2 regions of the Variovorax sp. GrIS 2.14 genome follow, and region 1 is predicted to be linked to the other one. Evidence: predicted binding sites of a transcription regulator. Region 1 holds the regulator's gene; the other holds the start of a gene.
The links. The regulator NrdR, encoded in region 1, represses ribonucleotide reductase genes. The targets are predictions, from matches to a motif close to CACNANATNTNGTG.
Positions count from the first base shown of each region.

Region 2: RCH10_RS06700 (ribonucleoside-diphosphate reductase subunit alpha) is a predicted target of NrdR. The motif match lies at 2,158-2,171, and genes of this name have one in related genera.

Region 1 covers NZ_JBJXIA010000004.1:310,374-313,783, reverse strand. The annotation lists ZMP/ZTP riboswitch at 1-87, shown strand, start outside; gene glyA (serine hydroxymethyltransferase) at 129-1,373, shown strand; gene nrdR (transcriptional regulator NrdR) at 1,393-1,836, shown strand; gene RCH10_RS09670 (GspH/FimT family pseudopilin) at 2,033-2,608, shown strand; gene pilV (type IV pilus modification protein PilV) at 2,596-3,138, shown strand; gene RCH10_RS09660 (hypothetical protein) at 3,191-3,410, shown strand, end outside.
Region 2 covers NZ_JBJXIA010000003.1:125,617-129,026, reverse strand. The annotation lists gene RCH10_RS06710 (sigma-54-dependent transcriptional regulator) at 1-1,329, shown strand, start outside; gene ampD (1,6-anhydro-N-acetylmuramyl-L-alanine amidase AmpD) at 1,322-1,948, shown strand; gene RCH10_RS06700 (ribonucleoside-diphosphate reductase subunit alpha) at 2,295-3,410, shown strand, end outside.

The DNA of each region.
Region 1 (3,410 bases):
GGGTCTCGCGCTGACGTGGAATACCACTGGGAAGCGTACCGCCTGCGGCCTTCAGCAGGTGTTCAGCCGTTCGCCTGGGCAGCCCTTGTTTGGTTGAAGAACAAGGACATCGTCTTCAAAGGACTGCCATGTACCCGCGCAATATTCTGGTCGAACAGACCGATCCTGAAATCTGGGCTGCTATCCAGGCCGAGAACGCTCGCCAGGAACAGCACATCGAGCTGATCGCGAGCGAAAACTACGCTTCACCTGCCGTCATGCAGGCGCAAGGCTCACAGCTCACCAACAAGTACGCTGAAGGCTATCCTGGCAAGCGTTACTACGGCGGCTGCGAGTTCGTGGACATCGCCGAACAATTGGCCATCGACCGTATCAAGCAGATTTTTGGCGCCGACGCTGCCAATGTTCAGCCGCATTGCGGCGCGTCTGCCAACGAAGCCGTGATGCTGGCCTTTTTGAAGCCGGGCGACACCATCATGGGCATGAGTCTGGCCGAAGGCGGTCACCTGACGCACGGCATGCCGCTCAACATCAGCGGCAAGTGGTTCAACGTGGTGAGCTATGGGCTCGACGCCAAGGAAGAGATCGACTACGACGCCATGGAGCGCAAGGCGCGTGAGCATCTGCCCAAGCTCATCATTGCCGGCGCCTCGGCGTATTCGCTGCGCATCGATTTCGAGCGCTTCGCCAAGGTGGCGAAAGACATCGGTGCGATCTTCATGGTCGACATCGCGCACTACGCCGGTCTGGTCGCAGCGGGCGTGTACCCCAACCCGGTCCCCTTCGCGGATGTCGTTACCTCGACGACGCACAAAAGCCTGCGCGGCCCGCGCGGCGGCATCATCCTGATGAAGTCGCAGCATGAAAAAGCCATTAACAGCGCGATCTTCCCTGGCTTGCAAGGCGGTCCACTGATGCACGTGATCGCAGCCAAGGCCGTTGCCTTCAAGGAAGCCATGACGCCCGAGTTCAAGGCTTACCAGCAGCAGGTCGTGAAAAACGCGCAGATCGTCGCCGAAACGCTAACCGAACGCGGCTTGCGCATCGTGAGCGGCCGCACCGAAAGCCACGTCATGCTGGTCGACCTGCGCGCCAAGGGAATCACCGGCAAGGAAGCCGAAGCGGTACTCGGCAGCGCGCATATGACGATCAATAAGAACGCCATTCCCAACGACCCTGAAAAGCCCATGGTGACCAGCGGCGTTCGCATCGGCACGCCGGCCATGACGACGCGCGGCTTCAAGGACGAAGAGGCGCGCCAGACAGCCCATCTGATCGCCGACGTGCTCGAAAACCCACGCGATGAAGCGAACATCGACGCGGTACGCGTCAAGGTGCATGCGTTGACCAGCCGCTTCCCGGTCTACAGCTGAACATGCGCACGGTGACCGCATGAAATGCCCTTTTTGCGGTCACCTCGAAACGCAGGTCGTCGAGACCCGTGTTTCAGAAGATGCGGACTTTGTGCGCAGGCGCCGTCAGTGCGCCGACTGCGACAAGCGCTTCACCACCTACGAGCGGCCGGAGGTCAACTTTCCTGCGGTCGTCAAAAAAGACGGCAGCCGTGCCGACTTCGATTCGCGCAAGGTTCGTGCGTCGATGGTGTTGGCGCTGCGCAAGCGACCAGTGAGCATCGAGCAAATCGACAGCGCCCTTATGCGCATCGAGCAAAAGCTGCTGTCCAGCGGGTTGCGGGAGATCGACTCGGCCAAGGTCGGCGAACTGGTCATGCGCGAACTCAAGCGGCTCGACAAGGTCGCTTACGTCCGCTTCGCGTCGGTGTATCGGAGCTTCGAAGACGTGGATGAATTCAGGCAGTTGCTGCGCGACATTTAGTGGCGCATCTGTAGCGCATCAGAAGCGCATCGACGTTACCAAACGTCGTTTTCTTCTGCGAACTTCGTCAATTCGAGTTTGCAAAGATTCTAAAAGGTCGCATCTGCATCGAACCAGCCCGATCGTCCATCTAGATCGACCGGCGAGGCATTTTTGCCTCCTTCTTTCGTGTAACGGCCCGTAGCATGCGGGCCCTATGCGACGCATATCCTTACTCACCGCCTATTCGTCAAAGTCGACTCACCTCGTCTCTGGCGTCACGGCCATCGAGTTGATGGTTGTCGTGTCGCTCGTCGGAATACTGGCCGCGCTCGCCGCGCCGAGCTTCCGTAGCGTCATCGAAAACTACCGCGTCCGACGCGCTACCGAGGACCTCGTCTCCACCATCTACCTGGCGCGCGCGGAAGGCATCAAGCGCGGTGGCGGCATCGTGCTTCGCAAGGCTGCCGCAGCGAATTGCAGCGGCGCCACTCAAATCGAGCAGTGGGATTGCGGCTGGTTCGTCTTTGTGGACTCGAACGGCAACAAGCTCATCGACCCGGGTGAAGAAACGATTCAAACCGCGCCCGCTGCGACGGGCGTCTCCATTACCTTCACTTTGCACAACGCGCTGGCGTCTGTCGACCGCTGGGGACAGTTCAGCGGTGCCGGCGCGTTCGGCTTTATCGTGCGGCCCTCTGGCAACACATCGGCCGCCAGTACAACGGCGCTGTGCATGAGCAGCGGCGGTCGTCTGGCAACACGCAAAGGGGTGACCTCATGCCAGGCCTGAAACGACAAAGCGGCGTCTCGCTCATCGAATCGCTGGTCGCGACGACGATTCTGGCGATCGGCAGCCTTGGGCTGCTCACCGTCCAGATCCGCACCTTGGCCGAAACGCAGACCAGCGTGCACCGGGCCCAGGCCGTTCGCGCCATCGAGGATCTGGCAGAGCGCATCAAGGCCAACCCGGACGGCTTCGGCCAGCTCCGCACTGGCGCATACGCAAGCCCATGGGACGCGACACCCATCGCTGCGTCGGATGCCTGCGATGTCAACGCATGCAGCCCGGCTGAGCTGGCCCGATCGGACATCGCCCAGTGGCGAAAAACGATCGCCCGCACCTTGCCACTGGGACAAGCCAAAGTCTTCACCGATGAATCGGTTGCCGCTGCCGACCGACGTCAGCTGGGTGTGATGGTGGGTTGGCGCGCGAACGAGCGGACGGGCGATGGTGTCTCGCCGTTCGATCTGAAAGTAGATGCTGCGGGTGTCGCTTGTCCCGAGGGACTCATCTGCCATCTCGTCTATGTGCAGCCCTGAATTTTCATCTGCCCGAGGTCGTCGGGCTCAAAGCGGCGCCTCCCTGATCGAGTTGCTCGTCGGTTTGACGCTCGGCCTGATGGTCGTCGCGGCCGCGATCGGCACATTGATCGTCTCAAGAACTGCGTCAGGCACGGTCGGCGATCTGAGCCAATTGCAGCAGCAAGGCTCCTACGCGCTGCGTGTCATGGGCATTCAGATTCGTCAGGCCGGGTCGGTCGCGCCCGTCAAGGATTCGGTCAACTCGCTCTACAGTTTCAAGGACACCTTCA
Region 2 (3,410 bases), on a different contig from region 1:
TACGGCTCCGCCGAAAACGCCGTCGAGGCCTTGAAAGCCGGCGCCTTCGACTACCTCACCAAGCCGGTCGATCTGAAGCAATTTCGAGCCGTCGTGGCCTCTGCCGTCCAGCAACATGCGTCGCCGGTGAAGGTGGTGCGAACGGCAGCCAGCATCGATACGGGTGCAAGCAAATCGGCGGTCGTGGCTGCGAGCGGGTTGGCCGCGCTGGCCCGGCTGGTCGGCGATTCGGAACCGATGCGGATCGTCAAGTCGCGCATCGCCAAGGTCGCGCGCGGCATGGCGCCGGTGCTGGTGCGCGGCGAGTCGGGCACTGGCAAGGAACTGGTCGCGCGCGCCGTGCATGCCTGCAGCCAGCGCAGCGACGGGCCCTTCGTCGCAGTCAATTGCGGCGCCATTCCGGAGAACCTGCTCGAGGCAGAGTTCTTCGGCGCGCGCAAGGGCTCGTACACCGGCTCGTCGCAAGACCGCGACGGCTACTTTCAGGCGGCGCGTGGCGGCACCTTGTTTCTGGACGAGATCGGCGACCTGCCAATCGCCATGCAGTCGAAGTTGCTGCGCGCCATCCAGGAGCGCAACGTGCGGCCGATCGGCTCGACGCAGGAAGACGCGGTCGATGTGCGCATCGTCAGCGCGACGCACAAGGATCTGCACGCCGAGGTGCTGGCGAGCCGGTTTAGGCAAGACCTTTTCTATCGGCTCAACGTGATCGAGATCGCGGTGCCAGCGCTGCGCGAGCGGCGCGAAGATCTGCCGGCGCTGTGCACCGCGCTGCTCGAACGCATCGCGCACGAAGCCGGCATGCCGGTGCCGACGCTGTCGGCCGACGTGCTGCGCCGGCTCGCGCTGCATCCGCTGAACGGCAACGTGCGCGAGCTTGAAAACCTGTTGCATCGCGCCGTCGCGTTGAACGATGGCGATGAGCTGCATCTGGATCTGATGGGGTCTGATTCGGGACTGGCGAGCCTGGCTGCGATGACGAGTTCTGCGGCTTCGGGCACGGCCGATGTGGCGAACGATGCAGCAGGTGGTGCGCGCGTGGCGAGCACCGCTGATCTGCACGACGCCCCCATCGGCTCGAACAGCACGACATCGATGCCGCATGAAGCGAAGGCGCCGCCGCCCGCGGTGCCGTCCGACCTGCAGACCTATCTCGATCAACAGGAGCGCGAGATCCTCGTGCGCGCGCTGCATGAAAGCGGCTTCAATCGCACCGCAGCGGCGGCGCGACTTGGCTTGAGCCTGCGGCAGATCCGCTATCGCATTGCACGACTCGGCATTGCGACACCGAACGGCGACGATGGACATGGCGTCGCCATCGATGAATGAGGGGGTTGGCGTGGATGGTGCGGGGGATGGAATTGCGAACGGCGCAGCGATGTGGAACACAGGCTGGTACCGCTTTGCCAGGCAACTGCATTCGCCGAACTTCGGCCCGCGCCCTGTCGGCGCGCAGATCGATCTGATCGTGCTGCATTCGATCAGCCTGCCACCTGCGCAATACGGCGGCGACGAGGTGCAGCAGCTCTTCACCAATCGCCTCGACTGGGACGCACACCCGTACTTCAAGAGCATCCGCGGCGTCGAGGTGTCGTCGCATTTTTATGTGCGGCGCGACGGCGAACTCTGGCAGTTCGTCAGCTGCGACGATCGTGCCTGGCACGCAGGTCCATCGGCATGGCGCGGCCGCACCAACTGCAACGACGATTCGATCGGCATCGAGCTCGAAGGGCTCGAAGGTGCGCTCTTCGAAGACGCGCAATACGAGGCGCTTGCCGGCCTCTGCCCCGCCATCGCACAGCACTACCCGATCGCCTTCGTCGCCGGCCATGAACACATTGCACCCGGACGCAAACAAGACCCGGGGCCAGGCTTCGCATGGCGGCGTCTGCGCGACGCAACGGGTTGGAAAAAAGATATGTTTCCCGAGGTCGCCATCGGACCTTGATATTGCACTGCAAACATGGCGCGCGGCGCTGTTTCGCATCGCAGCAACCATGCGGTTCGCAGGTGCAAAAGCGGCCGAAAACCGCATGGCTGCTGGGTTGGAATAACGTAGGGTAGCAACCACGCCGCATGCCCGGCATCTACGACGCCACGCACACCGCGAACCGGCAGAATGTGCAGTTTTTCACAAACATCGAAGTTCGTCGAAAACACTACATCTAGTGGTTGTGGGGCCCTCAGACCCTAGATATAGTGTGCCGTCCGGAACAAATGCCTGAATGGCTCCGGAATAGAACGCCGACCACCGATGTCCGCGTCTCCAACAAGAATTGCCAACCGAGGACCGAATGCAAACAGCCCAGAACACACCGTCCGCATCGCGCAACGCGCTATCTACCAACGGCAGCCCCAACGCCACCAGCAGCGCTCGCGACACCGCCGGATCGCCCGCCGGCAATGCGCTCGCGCACTACCAGATCATTCGCCGCAACGGCGCGGTGGTCCCGTTCGAACCGAACAAGATCGCCATCGCGATGATGAAGGCCTTTCTCGCCGTGCACGGCACGCAAGGCGCGGCGTCTGCCAGCGTGCGCGAAACCGTCGACGGCCTTACGCAAGCGGTCGTGCGCGCCATGGTGCGCTCGCGTCCGGGCGGCGGCACCTTCCACATCGAAGACGTGCAGGACTCGGTCGAACTCGGCCTGATGCGCGGCGGTCATCATGAAATCGCGCGTGCCTATGTGCTGTACCGCGAACGCCGCACGCAAGAGCGCGCCAAGCAAGGTGCGCAAGACGCGCCGGTCGCGCCGATCATCCATGTGCTCGACTGCGGCGAGCGTGTCGCGCTCGACCTGAACGAGCTCAAGGGCCTGATCGAGTCCGCCTGCGAAGGTCTGGGCGACAGCATCACTGCGGCACCGATCCAGGCCGAGACGATGCGGAACCTCTACGACGGCGTGCCGCTCGACGAGGTTTACAAGGCATCGATCCTGGCAGCCCGCACGCTGATCGAAAAAGATCCGGACTACACGTTCGCCACCGCGCGCCTGCTGCTGCATACGATCTTCAAAGAAATTCTCGGCCGCGAAGTGATGCCGGTCGAGCGCTCGCAAGCCTACGTCGACTACTTTCCGCAGTTCATCAAGAAGGGCGTCGACAACGAACTGCTCGACGAGAAGCTGCTGCAGTACGACTTGCCCCGCCTGGGCGCCGCGCTCAAGGCTGAGCGCGACCTGCAGTTCGACTACCTCGGCCTGCAAACGCTGTACGACCGCTACTTCCTGCACATCCGCAAAGACCGCATCGAACTGCCGCAGGCGTTCTTCATGCGCGTTGCGATGGGTCTGTCGCTCGGCGAAATCGACCGCGAAGCGCGCGCTATCGAGTTCTACGAAGTGCTGTCGTCTTTCGACTTCATGTCGAGCACGCCGACGCTGTTCAACGCCGGCACGCTGCGCTCGCAA